DNA from 3 places in the Enterobacter cloacae complex sp. HYC074_NIDB genome. Region 1 is predicted to be linked to each of the others. Evidence: riboswitches for the same ligand, from Rfam matches in the RefSeq annotation. Region 1 holds a riboswitch; each other region holds the start of a gene.
The links. Region 1 has a riboswitch for thiamine pyrophosphate ahead of thiB (thiamine ABC transporter substrate binding subunit). Riboswitches for the same ligand answer to the same signal wherever they lie in the genome.
Positions count from the first base shown of each region.

Region 2: it holds a riboswitch for thiamine pyrophosphate, as region 1 does, so the genes downstream of both, thiM (hydroxyethylthiazole kinase) here and thiB (thiamine ABC transporter substrate binding subunit) in region 1, are expected to answer to the same signal.
Region 3: it holds a riboswitch for thiamine pyrophosphate, as region 1 does, so the genes downstream of both, thiC (phosphomethylpyrimidine synthase ThiC) here and thiB (thiamine ABC transporter substrate binding subunit) in region 1, are expected to answer to the same signal.

Region 1 is NZ_CP114214.1:801,160-805,673, reverse strand. It holds gene O1724_RS03895 (sugar efflux transporter) at 1-195, opposite strand, end outside; gene sgrT (glucose uptake inhibitor SgrT) at 317-469, opposite strand; gene sgrR (HTH-type transcriptional regulator SgrR) at 558-2,213, shown strand; TPP riboswitch at 2,250-2,350, shown strand; gene thiB (thiamine ABC transporter substrate binding subunit) at 2,382-3,365, shown strand; gene thiP (thiamine/thiamine pyrophosphate ABC transporter permease ThiP) at 3,341-4,514, shown strand, end outside.
Region 2 is NZ_CP114214.1:3,135,505-3,140,018, forward strand. It holds gene O1724_RS15190 (GntR family transcriptional regulator) at 1-405, opposite strand, end outside; gene thiD (bifunctional hydroxymethylpyrimidine kinase/phosphomethylpyrimidine kinase) at 448-1,248, opposite strand; gene thiM (hydroxyethylthiazole kinase) at 1,245-2,015, opposite strand; TPP riboswitch at 2,051-2,147, opposite strand; gene O1724_RS15205 (YadA-like family protein) at 2,762-3,889, shown strand; gene O1724_RS15210 (hypothetical protein) at 4,075-4,514, shown strand, end outside.
Region 3 is NZ_CP114214.1:341,573-346,086, forward strand. It holds gene thiF (thiazole biosynthesis adenylyltransferase ThiF) at 1-535, opposite strand, end outside; gene thiE (thiamine phosphate synthase) at 522-1,163, opposite strand; gene thiC (phosphomethylpyrimidine synthase ThiC) at 1,163-3,058, opposite strand; TPP riboswitch at 3,138-3,247, opposite strand; gene O1724_RS01710 (Rsd/AlgQ family anti-sigma factor) at 3,302-3,799, opposite strand; gene nudC (NAD(+) diphosphatase) at 3,895-4,514, shown strand, end outside.

The DNA.
Region 1 (4,514 bases):
GACGAGGATCCCGGCAATGGCGTTGACGGTGTAGAACAGGCCCACCCAAAACGGCTGCGCCCCCACCTCGCGGCTGAGAAACAGGCTCAGCGTCGGCGCCTGTAGCGCGCCGGCTACGCCCATCATGAAGGCCACCAGCATAAAAGCGGCGTACACGCCATTCAGGCGTCGCCCCATCGTCATCAACCAGAGCATGCGCAAGTCCTTATGAAAGCGAATCGAAATTGGGTGAAATAGTAAACGAAAAAAGCCAGCAAAAAACATTTTGCTGGCGGGTGATTAGCACCAATACTCAGTCACACATGATCGAGGCGAGTTAGCGAGAAGAGGTCGGTTTCGTAACGTCCCACTGCATCAGATCTTCCAGTATTCTCAGCCGCTGCTCTGCGCACTGGCGGGCCAGCCAGGACACTCCCTTTGTCGCTGAAAAATAGTGCTGATAAAACTGACGTGCGGTAGACCTCTTCATAATTTACCTCCTCGCTTCATCGATAAGGATTATTGGCTTAATATAGGGATTAATAAATTGCTGATTTTTTGTCAGGAGTTCCCCTTTTATGCCTTCTGGTCGTCTGCAACAACAATTTATCCGCCTCTGGCAGTGCTGCGAGGGGCAATCGCAGGAGACCACGCTGAACGAGCTGGCTGAACTCCTCAACTGCTCCCGGCGTCATATGCGTACCCTCCTCAACACCATGCAGCAGCAGGGCTGGCTAAACTGGGAGGCTGAAGCCGGACGCGGCAAGCGCTCGCGCCTGACTTTCCTTTATACCGGCCTGGCGCTACAGCAACAGCGGGCGGAGGATCTGCTGGAGCAGGACCGTATCGATCAGCTGGTCCAGCTGGTGGGCGACAAGGCCGCCGTGCGCCAAATGCTGGTCTCCCATCTCGGACGCAGTTTTCGTCAGGGCCGACACATTCTGCGGGTGCTCTACTACCGTCCGATGAAAAATCTGTTGCCCGGCACGGCGTTACGGCGTTCTGAAACCCACATGGCCCGACAAATCTTCAGCGGCCTGACGCGAATAAATGAGGAAAACGGGGAACTGGAGGCGGATATCGCGCACCACTGGCAACAGCTTTCCCCGCGCCACTGGCGCTTTTTCTTACGCCCCGGCATTCATTTCCACCATGGACGCGAGCTGGAGATGCGCGACGTTATCGATTCCTTAGAGCGAGCCCGCACGCTGCCGCTCTATTCGCATATCTCGCGGATCCACTCCCCAACGGCCTGGACGCTGGATATTGAGCTATCGCAGCCGGACAAATGGCTTCCGTGGCTTCTGGGCTACGTCCCCTCAATGATCCTGCCTGCCGAGTGGCGCTCCCTGAACAATTTTTCCAGCCAGCCGATTGGTACGGGCCCCTACTCCGTTACACGAAACAACAGTAATCAGCTGAAGATCCGCGCCTTTGATGATTACTTTGGCTACAGGGCGTTGATCGACGAAGTGAACGTCTGGGTGTTACCGGATCTCAACGAAGAGCTGAGCGCAGGCCTGACCCTGGAAGGGCCAACAGCCGGTGAAAAGGCGTTCGAAAGCCGCCTGGAGGAGGGCTGCTACTACTTGCTCTTTGATAGCCGCAGCCATCGCGGGGCAAACCACGACGTACGCAGGTGGATCAGCCATATTCTTGCCCCTGCTAACCTGATTTATCACGCAGAGGAGCAATACCAGACCTGGTGGTTCCCGGCCTATGGCCTGCTTCCGCGCTGGCACCATGCGCAGCCAGTGCGCAGTGAAAAACCTGCCGGACTGGAGACCATCACCCTCAGCTACTATCGCGATCACATTGAGCACAGGTTTATCGCAAGGATCATGAGCACGCTGCTGGCAGCCGAAGGCGTGACGCTGGCGATACAGGAAGTCGATTATGATGAATGGCATCGCGGAGACGTCATCAGCGATATCTGGCTCAACAGCGCAAACTTTACGCTGCCGCTTGATTTCTCGCTCTTTTCTCACCTGTACGAAGTGCCCCTGATTCAGCACTGTATCAACCGGGACTGGCAGCAGGACGCCGCACGGTGGCGGGCAGGAGAAATGGATCTGGCCGCCTGGTGTCAGGAATTACTGGCCGGGCAGACGATCGTACCGTTGATTCACCACTGGCTGCTGATCCAGGGCCAGCGCAGCATGCGCGGCCTGCGGATGAACACCCTGGGCTGGTTTGATTTTAAATCCGCCTGGTTTGCGCCGCCGGAGCCATAACGCTTTCGTAATATTCACCAAATCATTACAATAGCGCCGTTCTCAACGGGGTGCTGCATCACAGATGTGCGCTGAGATAATACCCGTCGAACCTGATCCGGATAACGCCGGCGAAGGGATTTGAGGCTGTCGCTCAAAATCCTTTGCCACTCAACCCTGAGGTGCAAAGTGTTAAAAAACGTTCTTCCTCTGCTGGCGCTGTTTGCGCTGCCTGTTTTTGCTAAGCCTGTTCTGACGGTCTACACCTACGACTCCTTCTCCGCCGACTGGGGCCCTGGCCCGGTGGTAAAAAAAGCCTTTGAAGCGGACTGCAACTGCGAGTTGAAATTCGTGGCGCTGGAAGATGGCGTCTCGCTGCTTAACCGGCTGCGCATGGAAGGCAAAAACAGCAAAGCCGACGTGGTGCTCGGGCTGGATAACAACCTGCTGGAAGCCGCCACCCAAACCAGACTGTTCGCCAAAAGCGGCGTGGCGGCAGATGCCGTTAACGTACCGGGCGGCTGGAAAAACGACACCTTCGTTCCCTTTGATTACGGTTACTTTGCGTTTGTCTACGATAAAAACAAGCTGAAGAATCCGCCCAAAAGCCTGAAAGAGCTGGTCGAAAGTGACCAGAAATGGCGCGTGATTTACGAAGATCCGCGTACCAGCACGCCGGGTCTGGGGCTGCTGCTGTGGATGCAAAAAGTTTACGGGGATAAAACGCCGGAAGCGTGGCAGAAGCTGGCCGCGAAAACCGTTACCGTCACCAAAGGCTGGAGCGAAGCCTATGGCCTGTTCCTGAAAGGCGAAAGCGACCTGGTGCTGAGCTACACTACCTCTCCGGCCTACCACATTATCGCCGAGAAGAAAGACAACTACGCCGCCGCGAACTTTGCTGAAGGGCATTATTTGCAGGTGGAAGTGGCCGCCCGCACCGCCGCGAGCAAACAGCCGGAGCTTGCCGAAAAATTCCTGAAATTTATGATCTCCCCGGCATTTCAGAACGCTATTCCGACCGGCAACTGGATGTACCCGGTCACTGACGTTGCGCTGCCGGCAGGCTTTGAGCAGCTAAACAAGCCGCAAACCTCACTGGAATTTACGCCGCAGCAGGTTGCCGCCCAGCGCGCCGCATGGATTAGTGAATGGCAACGCGCCGTCAGCCGCTGATCCCCGGCTGGTTAGTTCCCGGCCTGCTCGCCGCCGTACTGATGGTCGTCGTCAGCCTGGGTGCATTCCTTGCGCTGTGGTTTAACGCGCCAGAGAGCGATCTGCTCGCCCTCTGGCACGACAGCTATCTCTGGCACGTCATCCGCTTCTCCTTCTGGCAGGCGTTTCTCTCCGCGCTGCTGTCGGCGATCCCGGCCATTTTCCTTGCACGCGCCCTCTATCGCAGACGTTTCCCCGGCAGGCTTGCCCTGCTGCGGCTGTGCGCGATGACGCTGATCCTGCCCGTGCTGGTGGCGGTGTTCGGCATTCTGAGCGTCTACGGTCGGCAGGGCTGGCTGGCATCCCTCTTCAACCTGCTTGGTCTGGAATGGACCTTCTCCCCTTACGGCCTGAAAGGCATTCTGCTGGCGCATATTTTTTTCAATATGCCGATGGCGACGCGCCTCTTTTTACAGGCGCTGGAAAACATTCCCGGTGAGCAGCGTCAGATTGCCGCCCAGCTTGGCATGCGCGGCTGGTCGTTCTTCCGCTTTGTCGAATGGCCGTGGCTGCGACGCCAGATTGCTCCGGTTGCCGCGCTAATCTTTATGCTCTGCTTCGCCAGCTTCGCGACCGTACTTTCTCTCGGCGGCGGGCCGCAGGCCACCACCATTGAGCTGGCGATCTATCAGGCCTTAAGTTACGACTACGATCCGGGCCGCGCCGCGCTGCTGGCGATCGTGCAGATGGTCTGCTGCCTGGCGCTGGTGTTACTCAGCCAGCGGCTAAGTAAAGCGATCCCCACAGGTAGCAATAACCTGACAGGCTGGCGCGATCCGCAGGACAGCCTGCACAGCCGCGTCGCGGATTTTATGCTAATCGCATTGGCACTCCTGCTTCTGCTGCCCCCGCTGCTGGCCGTTATTGTTGATGGCCTGAATCGCAATGTGTTGTCGGTACTGCAACAGCCTGTCCTGTGGCAGGCGACGTGGACCTCATTGCGCATCGCGCTGGCAGCCGGGATCCTGTGCGTGATCCTGACCATGATGCTGCTCTGGAGCAGCCGCGAGCTGTACGCGCGTCATGCCCGTAAAGCCGCACACGCGCTGGAGCTGACGGGTATGCTGATCCTGGCGATGCCGGGCATTGTGCTGGCGACCGGATTCTTTT
Region 2 (4,514 bases), 2.3 Mb from region 1:
CGCAAGGGAAAGGTGGCGGGCGATCTCCTCCGGACATTTCACGACGCGTTTATTGACCCACAGCGTGTTGGGCGTTTTGCCCCGCAGCACCACCTGCTGAGAAAACCCGCGCGCCTCTTTTAGCGAATATTCAAAGATATTGTTGATTTGCGTCCCGTATCCACGCGCGCGGGTGACGACGCCAGCCTCTTCCAGCGCCTGCATCGCTTTACGCACCGTAATGCGCGACACACCGGCAAGCTGGCTCAGATCGCGCTCGCCAGGCAAAATATTACCGTGCGCGAGCACGCCGCTGCGTACCGCGTTTTTAACCGTTTCGGCAAATTTCAGATACAGCGGCGTGTTGTCCGGTGCGGCAATTCGTTCCTTGAGTTGAGCAATTAACCGGGTATGCGCTTGTTCCATCTCTGTTTTTCTCTGGCATAAGGTTTTATGCCAGTATACGGCTTACCACCATGCATGAAAATGGTGAACCGGCCCAATACCGTGACCCACTTCCAGAGAATCGGCTTTTGCCAGCGCGTCCGAGAGCCAGATCTTCGCCTCCTGTACCGTATCCGCCCAGTTCGCGTTTCGGGGACGCAGCGCCGCCAGCGCCGCCGAGAGCGTACAGCCCGTGCCGTGGGTGTTTTTGGTCTGTACGCGCGGGGCGGTGAAACGTTGCGCGCCATCGTGGGTGAAGAGCCAGTCCGGGCTTTCTGCATCATCGAGATGACCGCCTTTCATCAGCACCGCGCGACACCCCATCGCCAGCAGCGCATTGCCCTGCTCTTTCATTTCACGTTCGTTTTGCGCGTGTGGCGCATCCAGCAGCGCGGCGGCCTCAGGCAGGTTTGGCGTGATCAGCGCCACCTGCGGCAGCAGCTTTTTACGCAGGGTGTCGACGGCCGAGGCGGAGAGCAGCGGATCGCCGCATTTGGCCAGCATCACGGTATCGAGCACCACGTTTTTTATCTGATAACGTTTGAGACGTTCCGCGACCGCTTCAACAATGTCCGCCTCTGCGAGCATGCCAATTTTGGTGGTGTCGATACGTACATCGCTGAATACCGAATCCAGCTGTGCGGCGACAAAATCCGGCTCAATGCGATACACCGACTGTACACCGCGCGTGTTTTGCGCCACCAGCGCGGTGATAACCGAACATCCGTAAGCGCCGAGCGCAGAGAAGGTTTTCAGGTCTGCCTGGATCCCCGCTCCGCCGCTGGGATCGGTTCCCGCAATAGTCAGGGCATTTATGCGTGTCATACCTGTTCCTCCAGCGCGTAAAGCGCGTCCAGAAACGCGGAGGAAAAGCTGCCGGGCCCCCGGCTTTGAGTCAGGGCAACTGACCCTGCGCGCTTCATAAAGCCGCAGGCAGCCGTCGCGTTATCAAGCCTGTCGCCAGGCAGCGAGCAGCAGGCGGCGACGACCGCCGAGAGCGCACAGCCAGTTCCTACCACGCGGGTCATCAGCAGGTCGCCGCCCGCGACCGTACGGGTTCGCTGACCATCAGTGATGTGATCCACTTCTCCTGTGACGACCACAACGGCATGGGTCTGACGGGCGAGCGTCTGCGCAGCGGTCAACGCGCTCGCTGCCGTATCGGTGGAATCAACCCCGCGCCCGCCCGCACTCATTCCGGCAAGGGCGAGGATTTCGGAGGCGTTTCCACGAATGGCCGCAGGTTTAAGGGATAATATTTGCTGGCAAAAACGGGTGCGGAACGCCAGCGCGCCAACCGCAACCGGATCCAGAACCCAGGGTGTGCCCGCGGCTACAGCGCTCTCAATAGCCCGACGCATCGACTGGGCGCGCGGTGCGGTGAGTGTACCCACGTTGATGAGCAGAGCATCGGCAAGCGCGGCAAACTGTTCCGCTTCCTCGGCTTCGATCACCATTGCCGGGGAAGCGCCCAGCGCGAGCAGCACATTGGCGGTGAAGGTCTGCACGACATCGTTGGTCATACAGTGCGTGAGCGGGGAACGGGTTCGGAATTGATGTAAAACGTGTGAGTCGAGCAGGTCAGGCTGCATGGTTTCGCTCCTGCCGTGCGTGAAGAAGCGATGACCGGGTAGGCATCTGACTTCCCTACGCTGGCATTATCCAGATCAGGTAATACGGGTATTTCTCAGCCTTCACAAAGAAGGGCACCCCGAGTCAAATTACTTATAAAACAGTTACTTACAAAATGGCATTTCGTAGTCATGTAGTGTAACCGGGGGGTAACCCGGGTGCAAGGAGTTTTGGCTGTCCGTTAACCCCCTGTAACGAACAATAAACGACAAGATATTAACTACGCTCAATATGTATACATTATTGTTCAGTTAATTATCCCGCCATATTTGTTAAGAACTCATTAAATATAATATTCACTTTCTGTGCTGAGAAATTTTATTTTTATCCATAATGACTCACCGGGAGTGATTTTATAAGACAGCCCACCTGCTTTCGTATGAAATAAACTCAGGCATCAATGTAAACATTTATTTTGCAGAAATTTATTTCTGTCAATTACTTAATCTGACCCTCTCATTTCCCTCGTCATTTTCACTTTAATGTTTACATTAATAACAACCGCAAAATGACTTTTACGCCCTCGGAACTATTCATAGTATTTATGACTTAGATCAACATCATTGGTTTGCGTTTAATTGATAGTTCACTCGCGTTACTAAATAAGATTTAGATAATCTTCAACCGTTTTTTAAATCCAAAAAATAAAGCTGTTCAGCTTCAGTATTTTCGATAATTAATGATGTGAGCTTTTTAAATGAAATCTATGAATAAAAACTTTACTGCTATTTTTGTAATGGGCGTTGTCTTAGCGGGTACAATGAGCCAGGCTGAAGCCGCGAATACGGTTTGGGACGATCAGCAAATCACTAATATTGTAAATGACCATCAAGATCAAATTACACAAAACAACGCTGATAGTATTAACCGTGATGGCGCAACGGATAACCGCTTAACGCAGGTTAACGACGACCTTCAGTCCACAAAACTGGGCGTGTTAGTCGTGGATAAAATGGCTAACGACGCACATCAGAAAGCGTTGCTTGCTGGCGCGCTTGCCGATTCCGCCAGTCTGAAAAGTGAGACGGCCTTACAGGGTGTGGCGACTAACGGCACAGCCATTAACAACCTTCAACACGTCGATAATATTCAGGATAGCCGCCTTACTGCTCTCGAAAATGCACCTAAACCCATCAACGGTGCAGATGGAGCGAAAGGTGATAAAGGGGATACCGGTGCGACTGGCGCAAAGGGTGATAAAGGGGATACCGGTGCGACTGGCGCAAAGGGTGATAAAGGGGATACCGGCGCGACTGGCGCAAAGGGCGATAAAGGGGATACCGGTGTAACTGGCGCGAAGGGTGAAAAAGGCGATGCTGGCGCGACAGGTATGAAAGGTGATAAGGGTGATACTGGCGCACAAGGCATTGCGGGAAGAAACGGTCGCGACGGTGCAGACGGTCATAACGGTAAAGATGGTGTGACAACCACCGTGACACAACGACAGCTGGATACAGCTACCCAGGCGAAGGTCGCTAAAAATAGCCTGGCTGTTACTGCCGCCACGCAGGATCTGCAAGCCACCAGGCAGTCATTACAGGCAATGAATACTAACACCAGCCAGCAATTTAAATCTCTACGTGATGAAGTGGACAAGAATAAGAAGCAGGCTAATGCCGGTATTTCAGGGGCGATGGCGATGGCGGGTTTGCCACAAGTGCAAACCAATCAGCGCGTCATGTTCTCTGCTGGTGGTGCGACTTACAACGGTGAGAGCGCGCTTGCTGTCGGTGCGTCCGTTAACTTTAATTCCCATGTCATCGCGAAAGTGAGCTTCTCAGATGACACTGCGAATAATATGGGCGCTTCGGTTGGGATTGGTATGGGCTTTTAAAGCGTAAAACAATCGTCGGGACAAGTATAAAACCTCATTTTAACGGATGAGCATTTCGTTGATACAAAAAGATGTCTAAATATATTTTTATTTCGGTAGCCCTGTACCTAATGCTGATTTCGTTCGAGATCTGGATCGGCGTGATGTATGTCTCCTGGTATTTGTGTCGTTTTTAAGGCAATAAAATGAAAAAATTAATGATGTTAGTCATAAGTGGTACCGTGCTTGCAGGTTGTGTCTCGCCTGCGCACGCCATAAACGCCCATTATCGCGCTCAATTAGAACGTTCGGGATGCACGCAAATTAGCGCTGGCAATGGCTCTTGCGATGTCAGCAAAACCAAAGCGGAAAACACGGCACAACACGAACCAACGGCATCCGTTCACGATCCCCTGCGTGAAGCCTCGTTCTCGTCGGATACGGTTAACGCCACGCTTTCTAACGGCTTTTTTAGCGCTACCGTGAACGGCAAAAAAGCCAGCGTTAAACGTCTGAATGCGAATTTCTATGAGATCCATGGTAACGGTTTTGTGATATCGATAAGCCTGGATGAAAACGGTATTACGGACGCGTCATGGAATAAAACGAAGGGACGCGAACACGGCGTTTTACGCGTTAGTCAGAA
Region 3 (4,514 bases), 460 kb from region 1:
CAGCCTCGTCAGGCCACAGGCAGCGGTAGCAGCCCTGTGCCCACGGCGGCGTAAGCACCATTATCTGCCCGCCGAAACCGACCGCGCTGGCGGTGATCAGCGGCGTGTTCTGTGCAACACAGGCCGCGTTGATGGCCTGACGCGTCGCCATGTTGTCCGTGCAGTCCAGCACCGCGTCGGCAAGGGCAACTTCGCGTTGCAGCTCGTCTCCGCTAAGCCGCGTCTGGAGCGCAACCAGTTCGATATCGGGGTTAAGCTGGTTCAGCCGCTGGCGCGTAACCTGCGCCTTAGGCTGGTTAACATCTTCTGTCGTGAAGAGGATTTGCCGTTGCAGGTTGCTGAGGTGTACTTCATCGTCATCGGCCAGTACCAGCGTACCCACGCCCGCACCGGCCAGATACAGCGCGGCGGGGGCGCCTAATCCGCCCAGGCCGACAATCAGTACCCGGCTGGCGAGCAGCTTTTGCTGCCCGTCGATGGCGATATCCTCCAGCAGGATCTGGCGGCTGTAACGCATAAAATCACGATCTTTCATCACCTGCTCCTGCCAGTTGTAAAAGCTGCGCGGTGGCGGCCTGCCAGTCTGCCGCCTGGGTGATAGCGCTGACGACGGCGATACTGCCGACGCCGGTCTCCAGCACCGCGGGCGCACGTTCAAGACTGATCCCGCCGATGGCGACGGTGGGGTAATCGGCAAGGCGCTTAACGTGGGCCGCCAGCTGCGTCAAACCCTGTGGAGCGGACGGCATCTGTTTGGTTTGCGTTGGGAAAACGTGCCCGAGCGCGATGTAAGAGGGGCGGGCCGCCAGCGCCACGTCGATCTCCATATCATCATGGGTAGAAACGCCCAGCCGCAGACCGACGTCACGGATCGCGTTGAGATCGGTCGTTTCCAGATCTTCCTGTCCCAGATGCACGCCGTACGCCTGGTGTTTAACCGCCAGCCGCCAGTAGTCGTTGATAAACAGGCGGGCGTGGTAGCGACGTCCCAGCGCGATAGCGGCGATCACGTCGGCCTCCACCTCTTCATCGCGTTTATCCTTAATGCGTAGCTGGATCGTGCGAACGCCTGCCTCCAGCAGGCGAGCGATCCACGCCACGCTGTCCACCACCGGGTAAAGCCCTAAGCGGAAGGGGACAGGGGGGAAATCAGGCTGGTACATTATGCCTCCTCTTTTTTGAGGTAGATTTCGCCGCCTTTCGCGCGGAAGGTTTCCGACATGTCCGCCATGCCGACTTCAATGGTCTGCGCGGCGGCGTAATCGCGTACTTCCTGGCTGATTTTCATCGAGCAGAATTTTGGTCCGCACATGGAGCAGAAGTGCGCGACTTTGCCCGATTCCTGCGGCAGGGTTTCGTCGTGGTAGGCGCGGGCGGTGAACGGATCGAGGGCCAGGTTAAACTGGTCTTCCCAGCGGAATTCAAAGCGCGCTTTGGACATGGCGTTGTCGCGAATTTGCGCGCCCGGATGGCCTTTCGCCAGATCCGCCGCGTGGGCGGCAATCTTGTAGGTAATCAGTCCCTGCTTCACGTCCTCTTTGTTTGGCAGGCCGAGGTGCTCTTTCGGTGTCACGTAGCAGAGCATGGCGCAGCCGAACCAGCCGATCATCGCCGCCCCAATGCCTGACGTGAAGTGGTCATAGCCCGGCGCGATGTCAGTTGTCAGTGGCCCCAGCGTGTAGAACGGTGCTTCGTGGCAGTGCTCCAGCTCTTCGGTCATGTTGCGACGGATCATCTGCATCGGCACATGGCCCGGGCCTTCAATCATCACCTGCACGTCGTACTCCCAGGCGATTTTGGTCAGCTCGCCCAGCGTGTGCAGCTCGGCAAACTGCGCCTCGTCGTTAGCATCGCGGATGGAGCCAGGACGCAGGCCGTCGCCCAGCGACAGGGAGACGTCGTACGCGGCGCAAATTTCGCAGATTTCGCGGAAGTGTTCGTAGAGGAAGTTTTCCTGATGATGGGAAAGGCACCATTTCGCCATAATCGAACCGCCGCGTGAGACGATACCGGTCAGACGTTTCGCCGTCATCGGCACGTAGCGCAGCAGCACGCCCGCGTGGATGGTGAAGTAGTCCACGCCCTGTTCCGCCTGCTCCAGCAGCGTGTCGCGGAACGCTTCCCAGGTGAGGTTTTCGGCGATGCCGTTGACCTTCTCCAGCGCCTGATAAATCGGGACGGTGCCAATCGGCACCGGGCTGTTACGCAGGATCCATTCGCGGGTTTCGTGGATGTAGCGGCCAGTGGAAAGGTCCATCACCGTGTCCGCGCCCCAGCGCGTGGACCAGACCAGCTTTTCCACCTCCTCTTCGATGGACGAGGTGACGGCAGAGTTGCCGATGTTGGCGTTGACCTTCACCAGGAAGTTGCGGCCGATAATCATCGGCTCGGATTCCGGGTGGTTGATGTTGGCGGGGATAATGGCGCGCCCGGCGGCCACTTCATCACGCACAAATTCCGGCGTGATGTTCTCCGGCAGGCGAGCGCCAAACCCTTCACCCGGATGCTGGTGGCGCAGCACTTCGCTGCGGATGCGCTCGCGGCCCATGTTTTCGCGGATGGCGATGAACTCCATCTCCGGCGTGACGATACCCTGGCGCGCGTAGTGCAGCTGGGTTACGCATTTGCCCGCTTTAGCGCGTTTCGGCGTCAGCAGGCCGGTAAAGCGCAGCGCGTCCAGACCGTCGTCGGCCAGGCGTTCTTTGGTGTACGCAGAACTGCGTACGCTCAGTTCTTCGCAGTCGTTACGCGCCTCTATCCACGGCTGGCGCAGCTTTGCCAGACCCTGCTGGACGTTGATAGCCACATCAGGATCGCCGTACGGGCCCGAGGTGTCATACACCGGCACGGCTTCGTTGTCTTCAAACTGCGGGTTGTCTTTGCTGCCGCCGATAAGCGTCGGGCTGAGCTGGATTTCGCGCATCGGGACGCGGATATCAGCCTGTGAGCCGGAAATGTAGATGCGTTTCGAGTTCGGGAAAGCGGTGCCTTCCAGGGTGTCGATGAAGCGTTGTGCGTGTTCGCGCTGTTCGCGGCGGGTCAGTTTTGCAGTAGACATAGCTCATTCCAAAAGTGAAGGACATGGCTTGTCAGACGACGGATGAAGCAAGAGAAGATCGCCTCAGGGGCGATACAACAGCAGTGTGACTCTTGTTCCCTTCGCAGGTATTAACCTGATCAGGTTCCGCGGATCCCGAATTAACGGTCTCAGCCCGTGCTTTCACACTGGGCACTCCGACAAGAAAAATCCCCCTCCGCAGAGGGGCGAATGGTTGTAAATTACTCGTTAACGATTAAGAACTCAAGCAGGGCGCGCAACGTTATCGCTGGTGCTGATATTCAGGTTGTTGTCCAGCACGAGGGCGATGAGCTTGTCTTCCAGCGTGAATCGCTCTTCCAGCGCTTCGCCAAGGTCGGAAAGCGCCTGCTGAAACTCAAGATAGTTATCGTGATCGATAGCGTTCTCCAGCGCGGAATCGTAGTAGTCCATGATCCGCTGGGTGTTGGCTTCCAGCAGCGGACAGAGTTTACTGGCCGCTAAATACGGCGTTGTCCCTTCCATTTCGCGGATAATGCGTTCATAAAGGTTGAAATGGCCGTCGGAGAGGTAGTCGACAAGGCTCTGACAAAAATCATCCAGCGCTTTTTCGTTCAGCCGCATAAAGGATTCTTTGCCAGGCTTAAGACCGACCAGATTGTAATACGCCACAAGGAGATGCTTGCGCACATGTAGCCAGCGATCCACCAGGGTGTTACTTCCTCCAACGCGCTCAGTCAGGCTTTCCAGCTGGTTTAACATGGTCGACTCCATAAGGTTTAGAATGGGATCTGCTTATCCAAAATGTAACCACAATGCTAACAACATGTCAGTGAAGCGAAGGTAGTGCAATAGATATGGATCGTATTATTGAAAAATCAGATCTGGGTTGGTGGATCGTCAGTCACGAGCAAAAGTTGTGGCTGCCCGGTGGGGAGATACCCTACGGTGCGGCAGAAATCTTCGATCTCGTCGGCCAACCTGCGCTGCGGATCGGCGAGTGGCAGGGCGATCCGGTATGGTTGATCCTACAGGCTCGTCGTCAGGATATGGGATCCGTTCGTCAGGTGTTGGATCGGGATGTCGGCCTGTTCCAGCTGGCGGGGCGCGGCGTGCAGCTGGCGGAGTTTTACCGCTCGCACAAATACTGCGGCTACTGCGGCCACACCATGCACCCGAGCAAAACCGAGTGGGCAATGCTTTGCGGCCACTGCCGTGAACGCTACTACCCGCAAATCGCACCGTGCATCATTGTCGCCATCCGCCGTGATGATTCCATCCTGCTGGCGCAACATACCCGTCATCGCAACGGCATTCATACTGTCCTCGCCGGGTTCGTGGAAGTCGGCGAAACGCTGGAACAGGCGGTGGCGCGCGAGGTGATGGAGGAGAGCGGCATTAAGGTGAAAAACCTGCGCTATGTGACGTCGCAGCCGTGGCCGTTCCCGATGTCCCTGATGACCGCGTTTATGGCGGA